Regions from separate parts of the Microbispora sp. CA-102843 genome, predicted to be linked through region 2. Evidence: riboswitches for the same ligand, from Rfam matches in the RefSeq annotation. Region 2 holds a riboswitch; each other region holds the start of a gene.

Region 1 (7,212 bases), 5.1 Mb from region 2:
GGCTCCGGCCTGCAGGCCCTCGATGGACGCCTCCTGGCCCGCCCTGGCCGACAGCAGCACCACGGGGACGGCGGCGGTGCGTGGATCGGACCGCAGCGCCGCGACCAGGGACAGGCCGTCCAGGCGGGGCATCATCACGTCGCTGACCACGAGGTCGGGCGCGTCCGCGCGGATGGCGTCCAGGGCCTCCATCCCGTCGCCCACGGTGCTGACGAGGTAGCCGGCGCTGTTGAGGAGACGGACGAGATACTCGCGCATGTCCGCGTTGTCGTCGGCCACCAGCACCCGCGCCGGGGCGGCGGAGCCCCCGGATCGGGCGGCCGAGCCGTCGTGGGACGGCATTCCCATGGTGTCCCGGGCGGGCTCGCCTGTGTCGTCCCCGGGCAGCCAGCGCAGCGCCTCTTCGACGTACGGGTCCGCGGTGGTGGAGGTGGCACCGGCACCGGCCGTCGTGATCGCCTCGGCGGGCAGGTGCGCGGAGCCGTACGGCATGCGGATGGTGAAGCGGGTGCCCTCGCCCTCGACGCTGTCGGCGGTGATGGTGCCACCGTGCAGGCCGACCAGCTCCTGCACGAGGGCCAGCCCGATGCCGCTTCCCTCATTGGACCGTGAGCGCGCGTTCTCGATGCGGTGGAACCGCTCGAACAGTCGCGGCACCTCCTCGGCCGGGATGCCGATGCCCGTGTCGGTGACGGTCACCACCGTGTGGGCGTCCTCCCTGCGCACGGCGACGCCGATCGAGCCCTCGAAGGTGAACTTCAGCGCGTTGCTGAGCAGGTTGAGCACCACCTTCTCCCACATGCCGCGGTCGATGTAGACCGGCTCGTCGTGGGGAGGGCAGTCGACCCGGAAGTCCAGCCCCGCCTTGTCGATGGCGGAGCGGAAGAGGCTGGCCAGCTCGGCGGTGACCGTGGCCAGGTCGACCGGCTCATAGCTGGCCTGCATCCGGCCGGCTTCGATGCGGGAGAAGTCCAGCAGGGTGTTGACCAGCTTGCCCAGCCGCAACCCGTTGCGGCGGATGACCTCAAGCTCCTCGCGCACCTGCGCGTCGGCGCCCTGCAGACGGCCGCGCAGTTCCTCCACCGGCCCCATGATCAGGGTCAGCGGCGTGCGGAACTCGTGGCTGATGTTGGAGAAGAAGACGGTCTTCGCACGGTCGAGCTCGGCCAGCTCCTCCGCCCGCCGCTGCTGGGCCTCGTAGCTGCGGGCGCTCGCGACGCCCGCCGCGACGTGCCCCGCGGCCAGCTCGATGAACCCGCGGTACGCCTCGTCCAGGGGACGGTACCGGTTTAGCGCGGCCACCAGGAACCCGTACGGCGCACTGCCCTGCTGGAGCAGCGGCACCACCAGCGCCTGCGTGGGCGGCTCCGGCCAGTCTCCGGCCGGGAGACCGGCGAACGGGGTGCCGTCGAGCGGCACGATCACCGACTCTCCCCGAGCCAGCGCCGCCGCGGGCCACACCGCGTCCGGGTCGTCGGCCGGCAGCCTGAGAGGGGCGGCCGGATGCCCGGCGGAAATCCCGGTGGCCCCTGCCAGCCGTGCGCCGCCGTCGTCCTGGAACAGGTAGGTCAACGTGAACGGAAGGTCATGCAGGTTGCGGCCGAGCTGACGGCAGGCGAAGGCCAGCATCTCCTGCTCGGTGCGGACCACGCTGGGATCGGAGCCGAGATCCCGCAGGGTCGTCATTCGCCGCTCGCCGATGACCCGCTCGGTCTCCTCGCTGACGACGCACAACATGCCGACCACGGTGCCGGAGTCGTCCCGAAGGGGGCTGTAGGAGAACGTGTGGTAGCTCTCCTCCGGGTAGCCGGCCCGTTCGAGGAACAGCAGCAGCGCCTCGTCCCAGGTCGCCTGCTCCGTGGCCAGCACGGTGTCGATCCGCGGGCCGATGTCGTCCCAGATCTCCGCCCAGACCTCGCTGGCGGGCCGGCCCAACGCCCACGGGTATTTCCGGCCCAGCGTGTCGCGGCGGTAGGCGGCGTTGCAGAAGAACGTCAGCTCCGGCCCCCACGCCATCCACATGGAGAACCGGGACGACAGCAGGATGCTCACCGCCGTCTGCAGGCTCTGCGGCCACTCCTCCGGCGGGCCGAGCGGGGTCGCCCGCCAATCCACCAGGGCCAGATCCCCGCCGACCTCGTCGTCGGCGGCGAACACGTCGGCTCCGGCCGCTGCCGGCGGCCCCTGCTCGGCGTCCTCACAGCGCGCCACTTGACACCCTTTCGTTCACGCCGAGCCCAGCCCACCCGCACCGGACTCCGTACCGTGCCGTTGCCACGCGTCGGGCCCGACCAGAGGTGTGGGGGAGGTCAGTGACACGTGCGCAGCAGGATACTCCCGCCCGGCGAACCCGGATGAACCGTACGGACATGCTTGTCCGGGCGGACTTCTGGCCCGTCAGCCGGCCGGGAGCGGCTGCGTGGGGGAGCCGGCTTCCTGGGTGGCGGCCCAGGAGGCGAGCAGGCGCAGGCCTTGCTCCGATGACGAGCCCGGTTCGGCGGTGTAGACGGTGAGGGTGAGGCCCGGAGTGGCGACCATCGCCAGACCTTCGTAGGCGAGGGTGAGGTCGCCGACGACGGGGTGGTGGAACCTCTTCACACCGGTGCCGTGGTGGCGGACGTTGTGGGCGCCCCACCGGGTGCGGAACGCGTCGCTGCGGGTGCACAGCTCGCCGACCAGGTCGTGGAGTTCCTTGTCGTGCGGGTCGCGGCCGGCCTCGGTGCGAAGAATGGCGACGGTCATGTCGGCGGCCAGGTCCCAGTCCAGGTAGAAGCGGCGGGAGGCCGGGTCGAGGAAGGTGTATCGGGCGAGGTTCTGCGGCCGCCGGCCGGTGGCGTACATGTCGCAGTAGAAGGCACGCGCGAGCCGGTTGGCGGCCAGCAGGTCCATCCGGCCGTTGCGGACGAACGCCGGCCCTGCGGTGACCGCGTCCAGGGTCCACTGCAGGCTCCGGTGCGGCGCCCACTGCCTGCCGGAGCGCTGCCGGGGCCGGGCGAGCGCGTCGAAGCCGTCGGCCGATTGCGCGAGGTTGAGCAGGTGGGCCCGCTCGGCGTCGTCGAGCCGCAGCGCGCGGGCGACGGCGTCGAGAACACCGGGGGACACGCCGGCGAGGTTGCCGCGTTCGAGTTTGGCGTAGTACTCGACGCTGACGTCGGCCAGCGCCGCGACCTCGCTCCTGCGCAGCCCGGGAACGCGGCGCCTGGCGCCGCCGGGCAGCCCGGCCCGCTCGGGAGTGATCTTTGCACGCCGCGAGACGAGGAACTCGCGGACTTCTTCCCGGTTGTCCACTCCTCGACGGTACGTTCCCGCGCCCGGTGGAAGGGATGTACTGCCGGTACACCCCTCACCAGGCACTCCCTGGGCGCGCGGGAAGCCGGTTACCTGGATGGCGTGGCACTTCCCTCCCGGCCGTGATCGCAGCGAGGAGGGGTGCCCCTACCCGGTCCGTCCGCGACGGACCCGTACGACTCAGCACATAAGGAGCAATCGAATGCGTGGTGTCGTGATGCACGCCCCCGGCGATGTCCGGGTGGAGCAGCGTGAGGACCCGAGGATCATCGCCCCGACCGACGCGGTCATCCGCCTGTCGGCGACCTGTGTCTGCGGTTCCGATCTGTGGCCGTACCGCGGGATCGAGGCCGTCGACGGCCCGTCCCCGGTGGGCCACGAGTACGCGGGCATCGTGGAGGAGGTCGGAAGCGAGGTGACGTCGGTCAGGCCCGGCCAGTTCGTGATCGGCTCGTTCTTCGCCTCGGACAACACCTGCGAGATCTGCCGGGCCGGCTACCAGTCCTCCTGTGTCCGGCGGGAACCGATTGGGCTGCTCGGCGCCCAGGCGGAGCGGCTGCGCGTCCCGCTCGCCGACGGCACGCTCGTCGCGACGCCGGAGGTCCCCGGCGACGACCTGATCCCGAGCTTCCTGGCCGCGTCCGACGTGCTCGGCACCGGCTGGTTCGGCGCGGTGGCCGCCCAGGCCGGCCCCGGCAAGACGGTGGCGGTCGTCGGCGACGGCGCCGTCGGCCTGCTCGCGGTGCTGGCGGCCAAGCAGCTCGGTGCGGAGCGGATCATCGCCATGAGCCGCCACGAGCCGCGGCAGAAGCTCGCCCTGGAGTTCGGGGCGACCGACATCGTCACCGAGCGCGGCGACGACGGCGTGGCGAGGATCAAGGAGCTGACCGGCGGGCTGGGCGCGCACTCGGTCGTCGAGGCGGTCGGCACCCAGGAGTCGATGCTGCAGGCCATCCGCTCCACCCGCCCGGGCGGGCACGTCGGTTACGTGGGAGTGGCCCACGGTGTCGTACTGGACGGCACGGAGCTGTTCTTCTCCCACGTCCACCTGCACGGCGGCCCGGCCCCGGTGCGCCAGTACCTGCCCGACCTGATCGACCTGATCTGGAACCGCAGGATCGACCCCGGCAAGGTCTTCGACCTCCACCTCCCGCTCGACCGGGCCGCGGACGCCTACAAGGCCATGGACGAGCGCCGCGCCGTCAAGGCCCTGCTGCGCGTGTGATCCCTACACCGATGAAGGAGAAGAAATGGAGATCGTGAAGCGGCCCCCGACCGGAAAGCTGCCCGCGCGGTGGTTCACCGGCGACGCCTGGGCGGACGTGATCTACCGGGGCGAGGAGCCGTCCCGGGCGCGGGCGAACATCGTCCGGTTCGCACCCGGCGCGCGCACCGCCTGGCACTCCCACGGCTTGGGGCAGACCCTCTACATCGTCGAGGGCGTCGCCCTGATCCAGTCTCGCGGCGGCGAGATCCTCCAGGCCCACCCCGGCGACGTGATCTGGACGCCTCCGGGTGAGGAGCACTGGCACGGCGCCGCACCCGACCGGTTCATGGTCCATCTGGCGCTGTGGGAGACCGACGACGTCTCCTGGCTCGACCACGTCACCGACGCCGAATACACCGGCCCGCGCGTCAGCGCCCGCCCCTGACCTCTGCGACCGTGTCCGGGTTCCGAGATCACAACCCGAGGGCAGCGGTGGCTCCGCCACTGGGCACACAAAGGGCGCGTAACCACTGTGACGCGACATGTTGGGTGTGACTTTTCTCAGCCCCCTATATATGGTGGTCGCTGCAGCTGGTTCGGCCGTCCATCCAGGACGGCCGAGGCAAGAGGGAACCCGGTGCGAGTCCGGGACTGCCCCGCAGCGGTGAGTGGGAACGACCGTTGTCACATGCACTGGATCCGGCCTACGGGCGATCCGGGAAGCGACAACCAGTAGGCAAAGCGGCGATATGGCCGCGCCGCCCACGAGTCCGAAGACCTGCCAGCGCGCCGTACACCGAGTGAATGGGTGTGCGGCCGGTCGGAGGCCGCGCGGGACGGCCGATGGCTCTGGCGCGCCGCTTTCGCATGCTCGCCGGAATGCCTCCTGCGCGCTGTCTCGGGCCTTGGGGACCGAGTTCGCGAGGAGAGAGCTGTGACGGTCACAGGGGTGTCACCGGACGGGGTGTCGTCGGTGGACGCCGAGCGGCAGGTTTCCATGCCGCGACGGGTGCAGATGCACGTACGCAAGCGCAACGGGGCGAGCGAGCCGGTCGACGTCAACAAGATCGTCCGAGCTGTGGAGCGCTGCGCGGACGATCTCGCCGACATCGATCCGCTTCGCGTGGCGACAAAGACGATCAGCGGCCTGTACGACGGGGCCACCACCGCCGAGCTTGATCGGCTGTCGATCCAGACCGCGGCGGAGATGATCGGCGAGGAGCCGCAGTACTCGCGGCTGGCCGCCAGGCTGCTGGCCGGGTACATCGACAAGGAGGTCCGAGGCCAGGGGGTGGCCTCCTTCAGCCAGGCGATCCGGCTCGGGCACGCGCAGGGGCTGATCGGCGACGCCACGGCCGACTTCGTGGCCGCGAACGCCCGCAAACTCGACGACGCGATCGACCTCAGGGGCGACCTCCGGTTCGAGTACTTCGGCCTGCGCACGGTGTACGACCGTTACCTGCTGCGCCATCCCTCCACCCGGCTGGTGCTGGAGACCCCGCAGTACTGGCTGCTGCGCGTGGCGTGCGGCCTGGCGACCACGCCGGCCGAGGCGATCGGCTTCTACCGGCTGATGTCGTCGCTGGCCTACCTCCCCAGTTCGCCGACCTTGTTCAACTCGGGGACGCGCCACACCCAGATGTCCTCCTGCTACCTGGTCGATTCCCCCCGCGACGAGCTGGGCTCGATCTATGAGCGGTACGCACAGGTGGCGCAGCTGTCGAAGTTCGCCGGAGGGATCGGCATCTCCTGGTCGCGGGTGCGTTCGCGGGGAGCGCTCATCCGGGGCACCAACGGGCACTCCAACGGCATCGTGCCGTGGCTGCGGACTCTCGACGCGTCGGTGGCCGCCGTCAACCAGGGCGGCCGCCGCAAGGGCGCCGCCTGCGTCTATCTGGAGACCTGGCACCCCGACATCGAGGAATTCCTCGAACTGCGTGACAACACCGGCGAGGACGCCCGCCGCACCCACAACCTCAACCTCGCCAACTGGATCCCGGACGAGTTCATGCGCCGGGTCGAAGCCGACGCGATGTGGTCGCTGTTCGACCCGAACGAGGTCCCGGAGCTGCCCGACCTGTGGGGAGAGGACTTCGACGCCGCCTACCGCGCCGCCGAGGCCGCCGGCCGGTACGTCCGTCAGGTCAAGGCCAGGGACCTGTACGGCAAGATGATGCGCACGCTGGCCCAGACCGGCAACGGCTGGATGGCCTTCAAGGACGCGTCCAACCGGCTGTGCAACCAGACCGCCGAGTCCGGCAACGTGGTGCACCTGTCCAACCTGTGCACGGAGATCATCGAGGTGTCCGGCGACACGGAGACCGCCGTGTGCAACCTCGGTTCGGTCAACCTCGCCGCGCACCTCGCCACGCACCCTGCCGGAAGCGAGATGGACTGGGAGCGGCTGCGCGCCACGGTGCGCACCGCGGTCACCTTCCTCGACCGCGTCATCGACATCAACTACTACCCGAGCCCGCAGGCCGCGGCCAGCAACCCCCGCTGGCGGCCGGTCGGCCTCGGCGTGATGGGCCTCCAGGACGTCTTCTTCGCGCTGCGGATGCCGTTCGACTCCCCCGACGCGAAGGACCTGTCCACCCGCATCGCCGAGGAGATCTACCTGACGGCGTTGGAGACCTCGGCCGACCTGGCCGCGAAGGCGGGCCCTCATCCGGCCTTCCAGCAGACCTGGGCCGCCCGCGGGCTCCTGCAGCCCGACC
Region 2 (7,212 bases):
CTGCTCGGCGCGCCCGTGGTGCTCGTCGTGGACGCCGGGAAGCAGAGCAGGTCGGTGGCCGCGCTGGTGCACGGGTTCGCGACGTTCGACGCGCGGGTGCGGGTGGCGGGCGTGGTGCTGAACCGTCTCGGGTCGGCGCGCCACGAGGAGCTGTGCCGGGCCGCGCTGGAGGAGACCGGGGTCCCGGTGCTGGGAGCGGTCTACCGCGACGACGACGTGATGACGCCGTCGCGGCACCTCGGGCTGGTCCCGGCGGCCGAGCGGCTGCCCGCCGCCGTGTCGGCGGTGGACCGGCTCGGCGCGCTCGTGGCTGGCTCGTGCGATCTGGACGGTCTCGTACGCCTCGCCGCGACGGCGTCCCCGCTCACCGGAGAACCGTGGGACCCGTCGGACGGACACGAGCCCGGCGGACGGCGGGTGGTGGCGGTCGCGGGCGGTGCGGCGTTCACGTTCGGCTACGCCGAGCACGTCGAGATGCTGGCCGCCGCCGGGGCCGAGGTCGCCGTGTTCGATCCGGTCCGCGACGAGTCTCTGCCCGAGGGCGCGTCCGCGCTGGTCGTGGGCGGCGGTTTCCCCGAGGTGTACGCGGCGGAACTGTCGGCCAACGAGCGGCTCCGCGCCGAAGTGGCGGCCTTCCCCGGCCCCGTGGCGGCCGAGTGCGCGGGACTGCTCTATCTGTGCGAGGAGCTGGACGGCCGTCCGATGTGCGGCCGGGTGCCGGGCGTGGGGCGGATGACCGACCGGCTGACGCTGGGCTACCGCGACGCCGTGGCCGTACGCGACACGCTGCTGACCCGGCAGGGCGAGCGGTTCCGCGGCCACGAGTTCCACCGGACCACGGTCACCGGCGGCGGGGAACCCGTCTTCCGGTGGCGGGACGGGGCCGACGGGGCCGGCGACGCCCGGCTCACCGCGTCGTACCTGCACCTGCACTGGGCGGGCGTGCCCCGACTCCCGCGGCGGCTGCTGGCCTACGCCGAGCCCTCCTCCAGGTCGCCCTCGATCGCGAGGTAGGCGTCGCGCAGCCCGGCGAGCACGTCGGGGTCGGGGTGCTCCCACATGCGCCGCTCGGCGGCCTCGAGCAGGCGCTGCGCGATGCCGTGCAGCGCCCACGGGTTGGACTTGGCCATGAAGTCGCGGTTGACCGGGTCGAGCACGTACGTCGAGGCGAGCGTGTCGTACATCCAGTCGGCCACGACGCCGGTGGTGGCGTCGTAGCCGAACAGGTAGTCCACCGTCGCGGCCAGCTCGAACGCGCCCTTGTAGCCGTGGCGGCGCATCGCGGCGAGCCAGTTGGGGTTGACGACCCGGGCGCGGAAGATCCGCGCGGTCTCCTCCGACAGGGTCCGGGTGCGGACGGCGTCGGGGCGGGTGCTGTCCCCCACGTACGCGGCGGGCGCGCGGCCCGTCAGCGCGCGGACGGTCGCGATCATGCCGCCGTGGTACTGGAAGTAGTCGTCGGAGTCGGCGATGTCGTGTTCGCGGGTGTCCACGTTCTTGGCGGCGACGGCGATGCGGCGGTAGGCGTTCTCCATGTCCTCGCGGGCGGGCGCGCCGTCGAGGTCGCGGCCGTAGGCGTAGCCGCCCCAGACGGCGTACACCTCGGCGAGGTCGGCGTCGTCGCGCCAGTTGCCGCTGTCGATGAGCGGCAGCAGGCCCGCGCCGTACGCGCCGGGACGCGACCCGAACACGCGCAGCGTCGCACGCCTGGCGTCGCCGTGCGCGGCCCGGTCGGCGTCCACGTGGGCGCGCACGTAGTTGTCCTCGGGGCTCTCGCCGAGCCCCGCGACGAGCCGGACGGCGTCGTCGAGCATCGCCACCACGTGCGGGAACGCGTCCCTGAAGAACCCGCTGATGCGCACCGTCACATCTACGCGCGGGCGGCCCAGCTCGTCCAGCGGCACCGGTTCGAGCGCGGTGACGCGCCGCGACGCCTCGTCCCAGACGGGCCGTACGCCGAGCAGCGCGAGCACCTCGGCGATGTCGTCACCGGCGGTGCGCATGGCGCTGGTCCCCCACACCGACAGCCCGACCGAGCGCGGCCACTCGCCGGTCTCCGCGCGGTAGCGGGCCAGCAGGGAGTCGGCCATGGCCTGCCCGGTCTCCCAGGCGAGGCGGCTCGGCACGGCGCGCGGGTCGACGGAGTAGAAGTTGCGGCCTGTCGGCAGCACGTTGATCAGGCCGCGCAGCGGCGACCCGGACGGCCCGGCGGGCACATATCCACCGGCGAGCGCGTGCAGCACGTGGTCGAGTTCGTCGGTGGTACGCGCGAGCCGCGGCACCACCTCGGTCGCCGCGAACGTCAGCACCCGCGCGACCTCCGGGTCGTCCGTGACGCCGGCGACGGCGGCCGGGTCCCAGCCGCGTTCCTCCATGGCGGTGACGAGCGCGCGGGCCTCGGCCTCGACGCGGTCCACGGCGCCGGTCGCGGCGCTGCCGTCCTCGGACAGGCCGAGCGCCTCGCGCAGGCCGGGCAGGGTCTCGCGGCCGGCCCACATCTGGCGGGCGCGCAACATGGCCAGCACGAGGTTCACGCGGGCCTCGCCGGTCGGGGCCGCGCCGAGGACGTGCAGGCCGTCGCGGATCTGGGCGTCCTTGACCTCGCAGAGCCAGCCGTCCACATGCAGGATGAACTCGTCGAACTCGGCGTCGTGCGGGCGCTCGCTCAGGCCGAGGTCGTGGTCGAGGCGGGCGGCCTGGATGAGGGTCCAGATCTGGGCGCGGATCGCGGGCAGCTTCGCCGGGTCCATCGCCGCGATCGTCGCGTGCTCGTCGAGGAGCTGCTCCAGGCGGGCGATGTCGCCGTAGGTCTCGGCCCTGGCCATCGGCGGCACCAGGTGGTCCACGAGCACGGCGTGCGCCCGGCGCTTGGCCTGGGTGCCCTCGCCGGGGTCGTTCACCAGGAAGGGGTAGACGAGCGGGAGGTCGCCGATCGCCGCGTCGGTGCCGCAGGACGCCGACAGGCCCGCCGACTTGCCGGGCAGCCACTCCAGGTTGCCGTGCTTGCCGACGTGGATCATGGCGTGCGCGCCGAACCCTGTGCCTTCCCCAGCCGACAGCCACCGGTACGCCGCCAGGTAGTGATGGCTCGGCGGCAGGTCGGGGTCGTGGTAGATCGCGATCGGGTTCTCCCCGAAGCCGCGCGGGGGCTGGACCATCACCACGACGTTCCCGCTGCGCAGCGCCGCGAGCACGATGTCGCCGTCGTGGACGAACAGCTCGCCGGGCGGGGCGCCCCAGTGGCGTTCCACGCCGGCGCGCAGGTCGTCGGGCAGGGTGTCGTACCAGGCGCGGTAGGTCTCGGCGGGGATGCGCACGGGATTGGCGGCGAGCTGCTCCTCGGTGAGCCAGTCCTGGTCCTGGCCGCCCGCGGCGATGAGCGCGTGGATCAGGGCGTCGCCGTCCTGCGCGGCCTGGCCGGGGAAGCCGTCGCCGAGGTCGTAGCCCTCCTCGGCCAGGCGGGCCAGCAGCTTGACCGTGCTGGCCGGGGTGTCCAGGCCGACGGCGTTGCCGACCCGCGAGTTCTTCGTCGGGTACGCCGACAGCATCACGACGAGCTTCTTGTCCGGCGGGGGCACGTGACGCAGCAGGCCGTGCCGGACGGCGATGCCCGCGACCCGGGCCGCACGTTCGGGGTCGGCGACGTAGACGGTCAGGCCGTCGTCGTCGATCTCCTTGAACGAGAACGGCACTGTGATGATCCGCCCGTCGAACTCGGGGATCGCGACCTGCGAGGCGGCGTCCAGCGGGGACAGGCCGTCGTCGTTGGCCTCCCAGTCGGCGCGGCTGGTCGTCAGGCACAGGCCCTGCAGGATGGGCACGTCGAGGTCGGCGAGCGCGCCGACGTCCCAGGCCGCGTCGTCCCCACCCGCCGACGCGGTCGCGGGCCGTGAGCCGCCCGCCGCGAGCACGGTCACGACGAGGGCGTCCGCGCGGCGCAGCACGTCGAGCAGCTCGGGCTCGGCGGTGCGCAGCGAGGAGCAGAAGACGGGCAGCGCCCGGCCGCCCGCGTCCTCGACCGCGTCGCACAGCGCGGTGACGAAGCCGGTGTTGCCCGCCATGTGGTGCGCCCGGTAATAGAGCACGCCGATCACCGGGCCGTCGCCGGGCCGGGCGTCGCGTTCGAGGACGCCCCAGTTGGGGGTGGCGGCCGGGGCCGCGAAGCCGCGACCGGTCAGCAGGACCGTGTCCGACAGGAACGCGTGCAGCTCGGCGAGGTTGGCGGGGCCGCCGTGCGCGAGATAGGCGTGCGCCTCGGCGCACACGCCGCCACTCACCGTGGACAGCTCCATCAGCTCGGCGTCCGGGGCCTGCTCGCCGCCGAGGACGACTACCGGGCGCGGGCCCGCGAGCAGGGCGTCCAGCCCGTCCTCCCAGGCGCGCCGCCCGCCGAGCAGCCGGACGACCACGAGGTCGGCCCCCTCGACCAGCGCCGGCAGGTCGTCCACGGCGAGCCGGGCCGGGTTGCCCGGCCGGAACGCCGCGCCGCTGGCGCGCGCGCTCAGCAGATCGGTGTCCGACGTGGACAACAGCACAATGAGCGGCTCGTCCGTGCGCAAGGCAGTGTCCTCCCTCGGGGTCCTCGCCCCGGGTCGTGGCGGCACGACGGCAGGAGTCTCCTGGCTCCCGGATCGACGCTCACCCCGGCCTTCCCGTCTTCCGACAGTGGCCTTGTGGTGGGGTTCGCTCCCCGGTCACAGTGGCGGGACCGCGCCGGATTCGCACCGGCTTCCTCCGCTTGCCATCGTTCACCGCAGACCTTACGGGACGGAGGCCCTATCGAAAAACTGGCGTTAGCATCCTGCTTGTGGTCATAAGTAGCGTTTCCGGACGCGCGGCTCGGGACGCCTGCCCCGGCGCGCTCCAGGTGCACGCCGCCGCGGACGGGGCGCTGGCCCGCGTCCGCGTGCCCGGCGGCGCCCTGACCACCGACGCGCTGCGCGAGCTGGCCGCCTGCGCCGGGGAACTGGGCAACGGGGTCATCGAGCTGACGTCACGCGCCAACGTCCAGGTGCGCGGGCTGGCGGACCCGGCCGCGTTCGCCGCGCGGATGGCCGCCGCCGGGCTGCTGCCGTCGGCGACCCACGAACGCGTGCGCAACATCGTCGCCTCGCCCCTCAGCGGCCGGTCGGCCACGGGCGTCCTCGACGTCCGGCCGCTGGTGGCGGCGCTGGACGCGGGCCTGTGCGAGCGTCCGGCGCTGGCCGACCTGCCCGGCCGGTTCCTGTTCGCGCTCGACGACGGCACCGGCGACGTCCTCGGGCTCGGCGCGGACGTGACACTCGCCGCGCACTCCGTCGGCCACCCCGTCGGCCACCCCGGCGGCCACCCCGGCGGCGACCTGACGCTCCTGCTCGCGGGCGAACCGGTCAGCTCGGTGACCGCCGACGCCGCCGTCGCCGTCGCTCTCGCCGCCGCTGAGACGTTCCAGTCGATCCGCGGGGACGCCTGGCGCGTGGCCGAACTCCCCGACGGCCCCGCGAGAATCGCCGAGCGCCTTCCCCGTTCCGCGCCCGTGGCGCCGGCGGCTGCCGATCCGCGTAAGGGCGGGGTGTTTCCGCAGGTGGACGGGCGGGTCGCGGTCGACGTGATCGTGCCGCTCGGCAGGCTCACCACCGCGCAGGCGGGCCTGCTCGCCGACCTGACCCCCGCCGAGGTGCGGCTGACGCCGTGGCGTACCGTCATGCTGCCCGATCTGGTCCCCGAGGCGGCCGGGCCGGTGACCGCCGCGCTCGCCGGAGCGGGGCTGGTGACCGATACCGCATCGCCGTACGCCAGACTGTCGGCCTGCACCGGGCGGCCCGGCTGCGCGAAGGCCCTGGCCGACGTCCAGGCCGACGCGCTGCGCTGGGCGGAGTCCGGCACGCCCGGCCTGCCCGGTCTACCCGAGCTGCGCGAGCAGCCCGGCGGGCCGGTGCACTGGGCCGGGTGCGAGCGCCGCTGCGGGCGGCCGCGCGGGCGGGTCACCGACGTGGTCGCCACGCCCGGCGGCTACCGCGTCAGCCATTGAACGAACAGGGGTGTCCGTGCCCGAGCACGACTACGTCCGCGACGGAGCGGAGATCTACCGGCGGTCGTTCGCGACCATCAGGGCCGAGGCCGACCTGACGGGCCTGCCCGACGACGTGGCCAGGGTCGCGGTCCGCATGATCCACGCCTGCGGCATGACCGACCTGGTCGCCGACCTCGCCTACTCCCCCGGCGTGGTCGCGAAGGCGCGCGCCGCGCTGCTGGCGGGCGCGCCCGTGCTGTGCGACGCGCAGATGGTCGCCTCCGGCGTCACCAGGAAACGTCTGCCGGCCGCCAACGAGATCATCTGCACGCTCGGCGACCCCCGTGTGCCCGCCCTCGCCGAGCGGCTCGGCACCACGCGCAGCGCCGCCGCCCTCGACCTGTGGCTCGACCGCCTCGACGGCGCGCTCGTGGCCGTCGGCAACGCCCCGACCGCGCTGTTCCGGCTGCTGGAACTGGTCGCGGAGGGCGCGGGACGGCCCGCCGCCGTGCTGGGCGTCCCGGTCGGCTTCATCGGCGCGGCCGAGTCCAAGCGCGCCCTCGCGGCGTCCGACCTGGAGTTTCTGGTTGTCCACGGCCGCCGGGGCGGCAGTGCCATGACGGCGGCGGCGATCAACGCCATCGCCAGCGAGCAGGAGTGACGTGACGTGACAGGTACCCTCTACGGCGTCGGCCTCGGCCCCGGCGACCCCGAACTGATGACGGTGAAGGCCGCCCGCCTGATCGGCGCGGCCGACGTGATCGCCTACCACGCCGCCCGGCACGGCCGCAGCATCGCGCGCTCGATCGCCGCCCACCACATGCGCGACGGCCAGGTGGAGGAGCTGCTCCAGTACCCGCTGACGACCGAGACGACCGACCACCCCGGCGGCTACCAGGGCGCGCTCGACGACTTCTACGCCGACTGCGCGGCCCGGCTGGCCGCCCACCTGGACGCCGGGCGCGACGTCGTCGTCCTGTGCGAGGGCGACCCGCTCTTTTACGGCTCCTACATGCACATGCACAAGCGGCTGGCGCACCGCTACCCGGCCGAGGTCGTCCCCGGCGTCACGTCGATCGCGGGCGCGTCGGCCGTGCTCGGCCGCCCGCTGGTCGAACGCGACGAGACGCTGACGGTCCTGCCCGGGACCCTGCCCGCCGACGTGCTGGCCGAGAAGCTGCGCGGCACGGACTCCGCGGCGGTGCTCAAGCTGGGCCGCA
Region 3 (7,212 bases), 5.1 Mb from region 2:
AGCTCGCGGGCGGTCAGCAGGGCGGGCAGGTCCCGCTCGGTCAGCACGACGGCGAGCCGCCGGGCCAGCTCCGCCGCCGGTATCGCTTCCACAGCGACGCCGTCGATGAGGACCCGCCCGTCCAGGGCGGGCTGCAGCCCGGCCATGGTCCGCAGCAGGGTGGACTTGCCGGTGCCGTTCGGGCCGATCAGCACCGTGAGCTCGCCGGGCGCGGCGGTCGCCTCCAAGCCGTCCAGCACGCGTCGTGGAGCGCGCCCGCGTCGCGCGGGATATCCGGCGCACACGCCGTCGAGGCGCAGACCTCGATCGTCCATGGTCACACCGCCAGTCCGGTCCTGGCCGCGCGGCTGCGCAGCAGTACGGCGATCACCACGGGGGCGCCGAGGATGGTGGTCACCGCGTTGAGCGGAAGCACTGCCCCGCCGCCCGGCACCTGGGCGGCCACGCAGCACAGCAGCGCCACCGCGGCACCGAGCAGCGCCACACCGGGCATGAGCAGCCGATGGTCGGCGGTGCCCAGCGTCAACCGGGCCACGTGCGGTACGGCCAGGCCGAGGAAGGCGACCGGCCCGCAGAAGGCGGTCACCGCTCCGGCCAGCACCGAGGAGACCAGCAGGGTCAGCGTGCGCGTCAGCCGCACCCGCACCCCCATGGTGCGGGCGTAGCTCTCCCCGAGGAGCAGCGCGTTGAGCGGCTTGACCCCGGCCAGCGCCGCCGCCAGCGCGACAAGGCAGACCGGGCCGAACAACGCGAGATCGGCCCACGTGGTCCCGGCGAAGCTGCCCAGGCTCCAACTGATGAACTGCTGGGCGCGCTGCGGGTCGGTGTAGGTCAGCAGCACCGTGATCACCGAGGTCGCGGCCGAGCCGACCATCACCCCGACGATCAGCAGTGTGACCACCGACCGCACCCGCCGCGACAGCGCGAGCACGAGAGCGAGCACCGCCGCCGCCCCGGCGGAGGCGGCGACCACGACACCGGCCCGGCCGAGCCCGGCCACGCCCGCGGTGAACGCGCCCGCCACTCCGCCCCAGCCGATGATGATCAATGAGACGCCCAGGCTGGCCCCGGAACTCACCCCGAGGATGTACGGCTCGGCCAGCGGGTTGCGGAACAACGTCTGCATCTGCACCCCGGCCGCGCCGAGGGCGGCTCCGGCCAGAGCGGCGGTGATCGCACGCGGAAGCCGTACCGTCCAGATGATCTCGCGTACGGCGGGGTCGGCCGAGCCGTCGCGCAGCAGCGCGGGCAGCGCCCGGGACAGGGGGATCGAGGTGGAGCCGAGCGTGACGGCCAGCGCGAACGCGACCGGCACCGCCAGCGCCAGGATCGACAGGACCACCGCCCGGCGGCGGTGCGCCGCCGGGACAGCCGTCAGTGCCGCCGCGGTCAACTGGTCATCTTCTGGTAGAAGGTGAACTCGTGGCCCGGGGCGAGGTCGGGATGCAGGATCGCCACCAGGTCGCCGAGGATCAGATCGGGCCGGGCGACGCCGCGCTCCCAGTAGTCGTTGCCGCCGCCCGGGCCCATGGTCTTGTTGGCCGACCACACCTCGCCCGTCTCGAAGGCGGAGAACTTGGCGTAGCGGGCGTCGGACTTCTCCACGTCCGCCAGGGACTTCCACTCGTTGACCTGGGCCAGCCAGACCTTCGCGTCCTTGGCCTTGGCCAGCACCGCCTCCAGGTCCAGCGTGGTGCTGCCGGAGCCGGAGGCGTCCGCCCACGCGTAGATCCCGCCGGCGTCCTTGATCAGCCCGGCCACGTAGCTGCCGCCGTTGGGCATCGACCACTGGCCCTGGTACATCTGGCCGGGCAGCACGGTGACCGGCGTGGCCGCCTTGGCCTTGGCCGCCAGCGCCGTGTAGTCGGACTCGATCTTCCCGAACACCTCGTTCGCCCTGGCCTCGGTGCCGGTGAGCGCGGCCATCAGCCTGATCCACTCGGCGCGCCCCAGCGCGGTGGACTCCAGCCACTCGGCGTTGGCGACCACCTTGATCCCGGCCTGGCGCAGGGGACCGTACGCCTTGTCCTCGGTGCCCTGCGTCATCAGCACGTCGGGCTTGGCGCCGATCACCTTCTCGGTGTCGACCTCCTGCCCGGAGGCGTACTCGGTGACCGCACCGGACTTCACCCGCTCCAGCACCTCCGGGGAGGTGATGTAGCCGGCCGAGGCGACCCCCTTGAGCCGGTCCAGCACACCCAGTTCGGTGATGAACGGCAGGTGCGTGGTCGAGGCGGAGTAGAGCGACTCGATGGGTGTCTCGATCGTCACCGCGCCCGCGAGTTCGCCCGACAACTGGGGGGCGGGCGTGCCGCAGCGCACCAGCACGTACGTCTCCGGCTTGGCGTTGGGGGCGGGCTGCTTGACCGTGACGACCTGGTAGTTCTTCGCGTACGTCAGGGTGAAGTTGGTGGCGTGCCTCAGGGTCTGCTTGACCGGGAAGTAGTCCGTGTTCGCGTCGTAGGAGGTGACGCAGCGGCTGTCGGCCGTCGCCGCGCCCGTGGCGGGCGACGCGGATGGTTCGGTGCCACCGCAGGCGGCCGTGGTGAGAAGGATCGCGGGTAGGACGGCGAGCAACGCGCCGCCGATCGGGCGGGGGATACCCATCGGTGGTCTCCTGTGAACGGGCCGCGACCGCCGTTCCTCGACAGCGTGACGCGGCGAGCGAGGAGCCGGATCACCACGAGAGCCCGGCACGGCGGCGGGTTTCACGACCGTCAGGCATGAAACAGCCGCCCGGGAAGCCGGTAGCCGTGCCGCGGGCAGGGAGAAGGGCGTCACGCCGGTTGCATGGCATGGCGACCACCGTCCTCTCTTGGGGAGATCCGCCCCAATTTCATCGAGGAGGCGACCGCGTGAGTCTCCTGGCTCTCGGGTCGAAGCTCGCCCCTGCCTTCCCACCCGCGTGCGGGCAGTGGCGTCGTCGGGGTTCGCTCGCCGATCACAGTGGCGGGACCGCGCCGGATTCACACCGGCTTCCTCGTTCCGCCGTCGCCTTCACGACCATGGTCGCATACGACGCATGCGCAACCGCAGTCGGGTGATCCCGGTCCGGCACGGTGTTCAGCCGTGCCGGACCGGGGACGTGTCAGGCCCGCGGGTGGTCGGCCACTTCGGCACGGATCTCGCGAGCGGCCGTGACGAGGTTCTCCAGCGAACGGCGGACCTCGGCCCAGCCGCGGGTCTTCAGGCCGCAGTCGGGGTTGGCCCACAACCGACCGGCCGGGATGGCCTCCAGGCCCGTACGCAGCAGGGACACCAGCTCCTCGCTCCCCGGCACTCGGGGGGAGTGGATGTCGTAGACCCCTGGCCCGACCTCGCGCGGATACCCGGCCTCGGCCAGCTCATGGGCCACCTGCATGTGCGAGCGGGCGGCCTCCAGGCTGATCACGTCCGCGTCGAGATCTTCGATCGCCGCGAGGATCTCACCGAACTCCGCGTAGCACATGTGGGTGTGGATCTGCGTCTCCGGCCGTACCCCTGCCGTGGCCAGCCGGAACGCCTCGGTAGCCCAGCTCAGGTAGGCGGGCCGTTCCGCGGCCCGCAGCGGCAGCGTCTCGCGCAGGGCGGGCTCGTCCACCTGGATCACGGCGACACCGGCCGCCTCCAGGTCGGCGACCTCGTCGCGCAGCGCCAGCGCCACCTGGCGGGCGGTGTCGCCGAGCGGCTGGTCGTCGCGGACGAAGGACCAGGCCAGCATCGTGACAGGGCCGGTGAGCATGCCCTTCACCGGCCGGCTGGTCTGCGACTGGGCGTACCGGGTCCAGCGCAGGGTCATCGGCTCGGGGCGGGAGATGTCCCCGGCCAGGATCGGCGGCCGGACGTAACGCGTGCCGTAGGACTGCACCCAGCCGTGCCGGGTGGCGATGTACCCGTCGAGCCGCTCGGCGAAGTACTGGACCATGTCGTTGCGCTCGGGCTCCCCGTGCACCAGGACGTCCAGGCCGGCCTTCTCCTGGAAGGCGAGGACCTCGCGGATCTCGGCCGCGATCCGCTCGTCGTAGGCGTCCCGGTCGATGCGCCCCGCCAGCAGGTCGGCGCGGGCGGTCCGCAGCTCGGCGGTCTGCGGGAAGGAGCCGATGGTGGTGGTCGGCACCAGCGGCAGCTCCAGCCGGGCGCGTTGTGCCCGCGCCCGTTCGGCGTACGGCTGGGCGCGCCGGACGTCCTGCGGTGTCACGGCCGCCGCGCGGGCGCGTACGGCCGGGTTGCGGGTGAGGGTGGAGGTCGCCCGGGACTCGAGCGCCGCCCGGTTGTCGGCGAGGTCGGCGGCGATGGCGCGGGTGCCCCGCGTCAGACCCCGGGTGAGCGTGACGATCTCCGCGGTCTTCTGCCGGGCGAAGGCGAGCCATGGGGTGATCTCGGGGTCGATCTCGGTCTCGACGGCGACGTCCAGCGGAACGTGCAGCAGTGAGCAGGAGGCGGCGACATCGACCTGCCCGGCCAGACCGAGGAGGGTGGCCAGCGTGGACAGCGACTTCTCCAGGTCGTTGATCCAGATGTTGCGGCCGTCCACGACACCGGCGACCAGGCGCTTGCCGGGCACGCCGCCGACCTTGGCGAGATCGTCCAGATTGGCCGCGGCGGGGCCGGTGAAGTCGAGCCCGAGCCCCTCGATCGGCGCCTGCGCCAGCACCGGCAGCGCCTCGCCGAGCCGGTCGAAGTAGCCGGCGACGAGGATCTTCGGCCGGTGGCTGAGCGAGCCGAGGTGCCGGTAGGCGGCGGCGACCGCGTCCAGGACGGCCTGCGGCCGGTCCTGAGCCAGGGCCGGCTCGTCGAGCTGCACCCACTCGGCGCCCGCCGCTCTCAGCGCCGCGAGCACGTCGGCGTAGACGGGCAGCAGCCGGTCGAGCAGCGTGAGCGGCTCGAACCCCGGATCGGCACCGGGCGCGGGCTTGGCCAGCAGCAGATAGGTCACCGGTCCGACGAGTACGGGGCGCGGATCGTGCCCGAGCGCGAGGGCTTCCAGCAGCTCGGCGACGGGCTTGGCGGGGTCGGCGGCGAAGACGGTGTCAGGCCCCAGCTCCGGCACCAGATAGTGGTAGTTGGTGTCGAACCACTTGGTCATCTCCAGCGGGGCGACATCCTGGGTGCCGCGTGCCATGGCGAAGTAGCCGTCGAGCGGGTTCGCCGCGACGGCGGCACGGTGGCGCTCGGGGATGGCGCCGACCATGACAGTGGTGTCCAGAACGTGGTCGTACAGCGAGAAGTCACCGGAGGGAACCTCGTCGAGGCCCGCGTCCGTCAGTTGCCGCCAGTTGTCGCGGCGCAGCCCCTCGGCGGTCGCGCGCAGCTCATCGGCGCTCACCCGGCCGGACCAGTAACCTTCGACCGCTCTCTTCAGCTCGCGGTCCGGCCCCTGACGCGGGTATCCGTACACGGTGCCGAGCGAGGTGGCGGGGGTGTCGGTCACGAAACTCTCCTTCGCGAGTCACGAGAGACCTCGGCGGTCCCGGGAGCGCGAAGGCGCGACCGATGAGCAGACGTGGCGGCCTGCCTGGTCCCGCCGGGCCCGCCCTCGAGGCCGTCGACGTCACCGCACGCGGTCGCGTGCGGGCAGCGGCAGGTCTTCGGACTCATGGGCGTCGTGCTCGTTCCTACTGGCCGTCGCTTCCCGCTACCCGCTTACACGTTGCAGTAGTGCGGCGCCGTCGTAAAGATCTTCAGCTGACCGATGCCGCGGCGACGCAGAACTCGTTGCCCCCCGGGTCGGCCATCACGATGTGATGCCCGTCGACCTCCTCCAGGACGTTCCCACCGGCCTTCACCAACCGCTCGGACTCCGCTTTGATCCGCTCCCACCGCTCATGGGAGTTGCCATGCCCCGGCACTCGGACGTCGATATGAAGCCGGTTCTTCGCCGTTTTGGGCTCGGGGACCTTGAGAATGGAGAGCCGGGGGCCGACGCCGTCCGGGTCGCAGAGCCACGCGCCGCCCTCCACGGCGTCGTCCTCAGGCAGATCGAATTGTGCGAGCCATTCCTCACGGGTTGTGAAGGGAGCGGGCGGAGGCTCGTCGATATACCCGAGCGCGGTCTTCCAGAACTCGGCGAGGAGCTGTGCGTTCGTACAGTCAAGGGTGAGGTCGATCCTGGCTGCCATGTCAGGACCATACTGGGCGTGATCAGGCCGGGAATCCGGGCGCGGACGCGCACGCCTCACCTCCCTGATCAACCCGTCTGCCTCGACCCGCCGCGAAGCGGCAGCGGGCCGGCGACAGCAAGCTGCCCCGCCTTACCCGGCAGTTCTCCGCCGCTATCGGCCGCCAGTCCCGGAATTCCGCTACACACGAGTCCCCTGATGTGGCCTGATTACGGTGTAAATCGGCTGGGTAGCAGGGGGTTATGAGATGTGTGTAGCGTCGCGGCCGGAGCCGGGTCGAGCGGAATGGGAGTGTGTATGCGCACCCTATTGGTCCACCCCAGCGGCCTCATGTACACGGAGATCTTCCTTAGGCTCGAACCCTTGGGTTTGGAACGGGTGGCGGCCGCCCTCCGCGCTGCGGGTCACCAGGTGCGCCTGCTCGACCTGCAGGTCTTCTCACACCGTGACCTGTATCGCGAACTGATCGACTTCGAACCGGAATGCGTCGGGTTCGGTCTGAACTACCTCCCTAACGTCCCGGAAGTGCTCGACCTGGCCCAGCGCGTCAAAAGCCTGTTCCCGCACTGTTTCGTGTTCGCGGGAGGGCACAGTGTCTCGTTCATCGCGCCGCACGTCATCGCCCAGTCCGACGGGGCTCTCGACGCCATTCTGCGAGGGGAGGGCGAGGTCGGAGCGCCGCTGCTGCTGGAAGCCGCCCCCGACGGAGGGCTCCTCGAGGTTCCAGGAGCCGTGACCGCCGAGGGTGTCTCCAGCAAACCGCCGCTCCTGCTCGACAGCCTGGACGAGCCGCGTCCGGCGCGGGACCTGACCCGGCGCCGCGACAAGTACTTCATCGGAGTGCTCGATCCGGCCGCCTCCGTCGAGTTCACCCGCGGCTGCCCTTGGGACTGCTCCTTCTGCAGCGCCTGGACCTTCTATGGCCGGAGCTACCGGAAGCTGTCGCCGGAGGCGGCCGCGGAGGAGGTGGCCTCGATCCGGGAACCGGGAGTCTTCATCGTCGACGACGTCGCCTTCATCCGGCCGGAGCACGGTGACGCCATCGCCGCGGAACTGGAGAAACGGAAAGTGAGGAAGGAGTACTACCTGGAGACACGTGCCGACGTGCTGCTAC

The links. Region 2 has a riboswitch for cobalamin ahead of cobN (cobaltochelatase subunit CobN). Riboswitches for the same ligand answer to the same signal wherever they lie in the genome.
Region 1: another riboswitch for cobalamin. It lies ahead of ACQEVJ_RS45300 (ribonucleoside-diphosphate reductase subunit alpha); the one in region 2 lies ahead of cobN (cobaltochelatase subunit CobN).
Region 3: another riboswitch for cobalamin. It lies ahead of ACQEVJ_RS45325 (ABC transporter substrate-binding protein); the one in region 2 lies ahead of cobN (cobaltochelatase subunit CobN).

The regions. Positions count from the first base shown of each region.
Region 1 covers NZ_JBNJNF010000001.1:9,684,102-9,691,313, forward strand. The annotation lists gene ACQEVJ_RS45280 (SpoIIE family protein phosphatase) at 1-2,211, opposite strand, end outside; gene ACQEVJ_RS45285 (helix-turn-helix transcriptional regulator) at 2,398-3,288, opposite strand; gene ACQEVJ_RS45290 (zinc-dependent alcohol dehydrogenase family protein) at 3,491-4,513, shown strand; gene ACQEVJ_RS45295 ((R)-mandelonitrile lyase) at 4,539-4,940, shown strand; cobalamin riboswitch at 5,070-5,295, shown strand; gene ACQEVJ_RS45300 (ribonucleoside-diphosphate reductase subunit alpha) at 5,430-7,212, shown strand, end outside.
Region 2 covers NZ_JBNJNF010000001.1:4,566,737-4,573,948, reverse strand. The annotation lists gene ACQEVJ_RS21130 (cobyrinate a,c-diamide synthase) at 1-1,014, shown strand, start outside; gene cobN (cobaltochelatase subunit CobN) at 972-4,559, opposite strand; cobalamin riboswitch at 4,613-4,735, opposite strand; gene cobG (precorrin-3B synthase) at 4,808-6,010, shown strand; gene ACQEVJ_RS21115 (precorrin-8X methylmutase) at 6,021-6,653, shown strand; gene ACQEVJ_RS21110 (precorrin-2 C(20)-methyltransferase) at 6,660-7,212, shown strand, end outside.
Region 3 covers NZ_JBNJNF010000001.1:9,695,219-9,702,430, forward strand. The annotation lists gene ACQEVJ_RS45315 (ATP-binding cassette domain-containing protein) at 1-314, opposite strand, end outside; gene ACQEVJ_RS45320 (iron chelate uptake ABC transporter family permease subunit) at 317-1,393, opposite strand; gene ACQEVJ_RS45325 (ABC transporter substrate-binding protein) at 1,390-2,607, opposite strand; cobalamin riboswitch at 2,839-3,023, opposite strand; gene metE (5-methyltetrahydropteroyltriglutamate--homocysteine S-methyltransferase) at 3,089-5,410, opposite strand; gene ACQEVJ_RS45335 (VOC family protein) at 5,661-6,098, opposite strand; gene hpnR (hopanoid C-3 methylase HpnR) at 6,396-7,212, shown strand, end outside.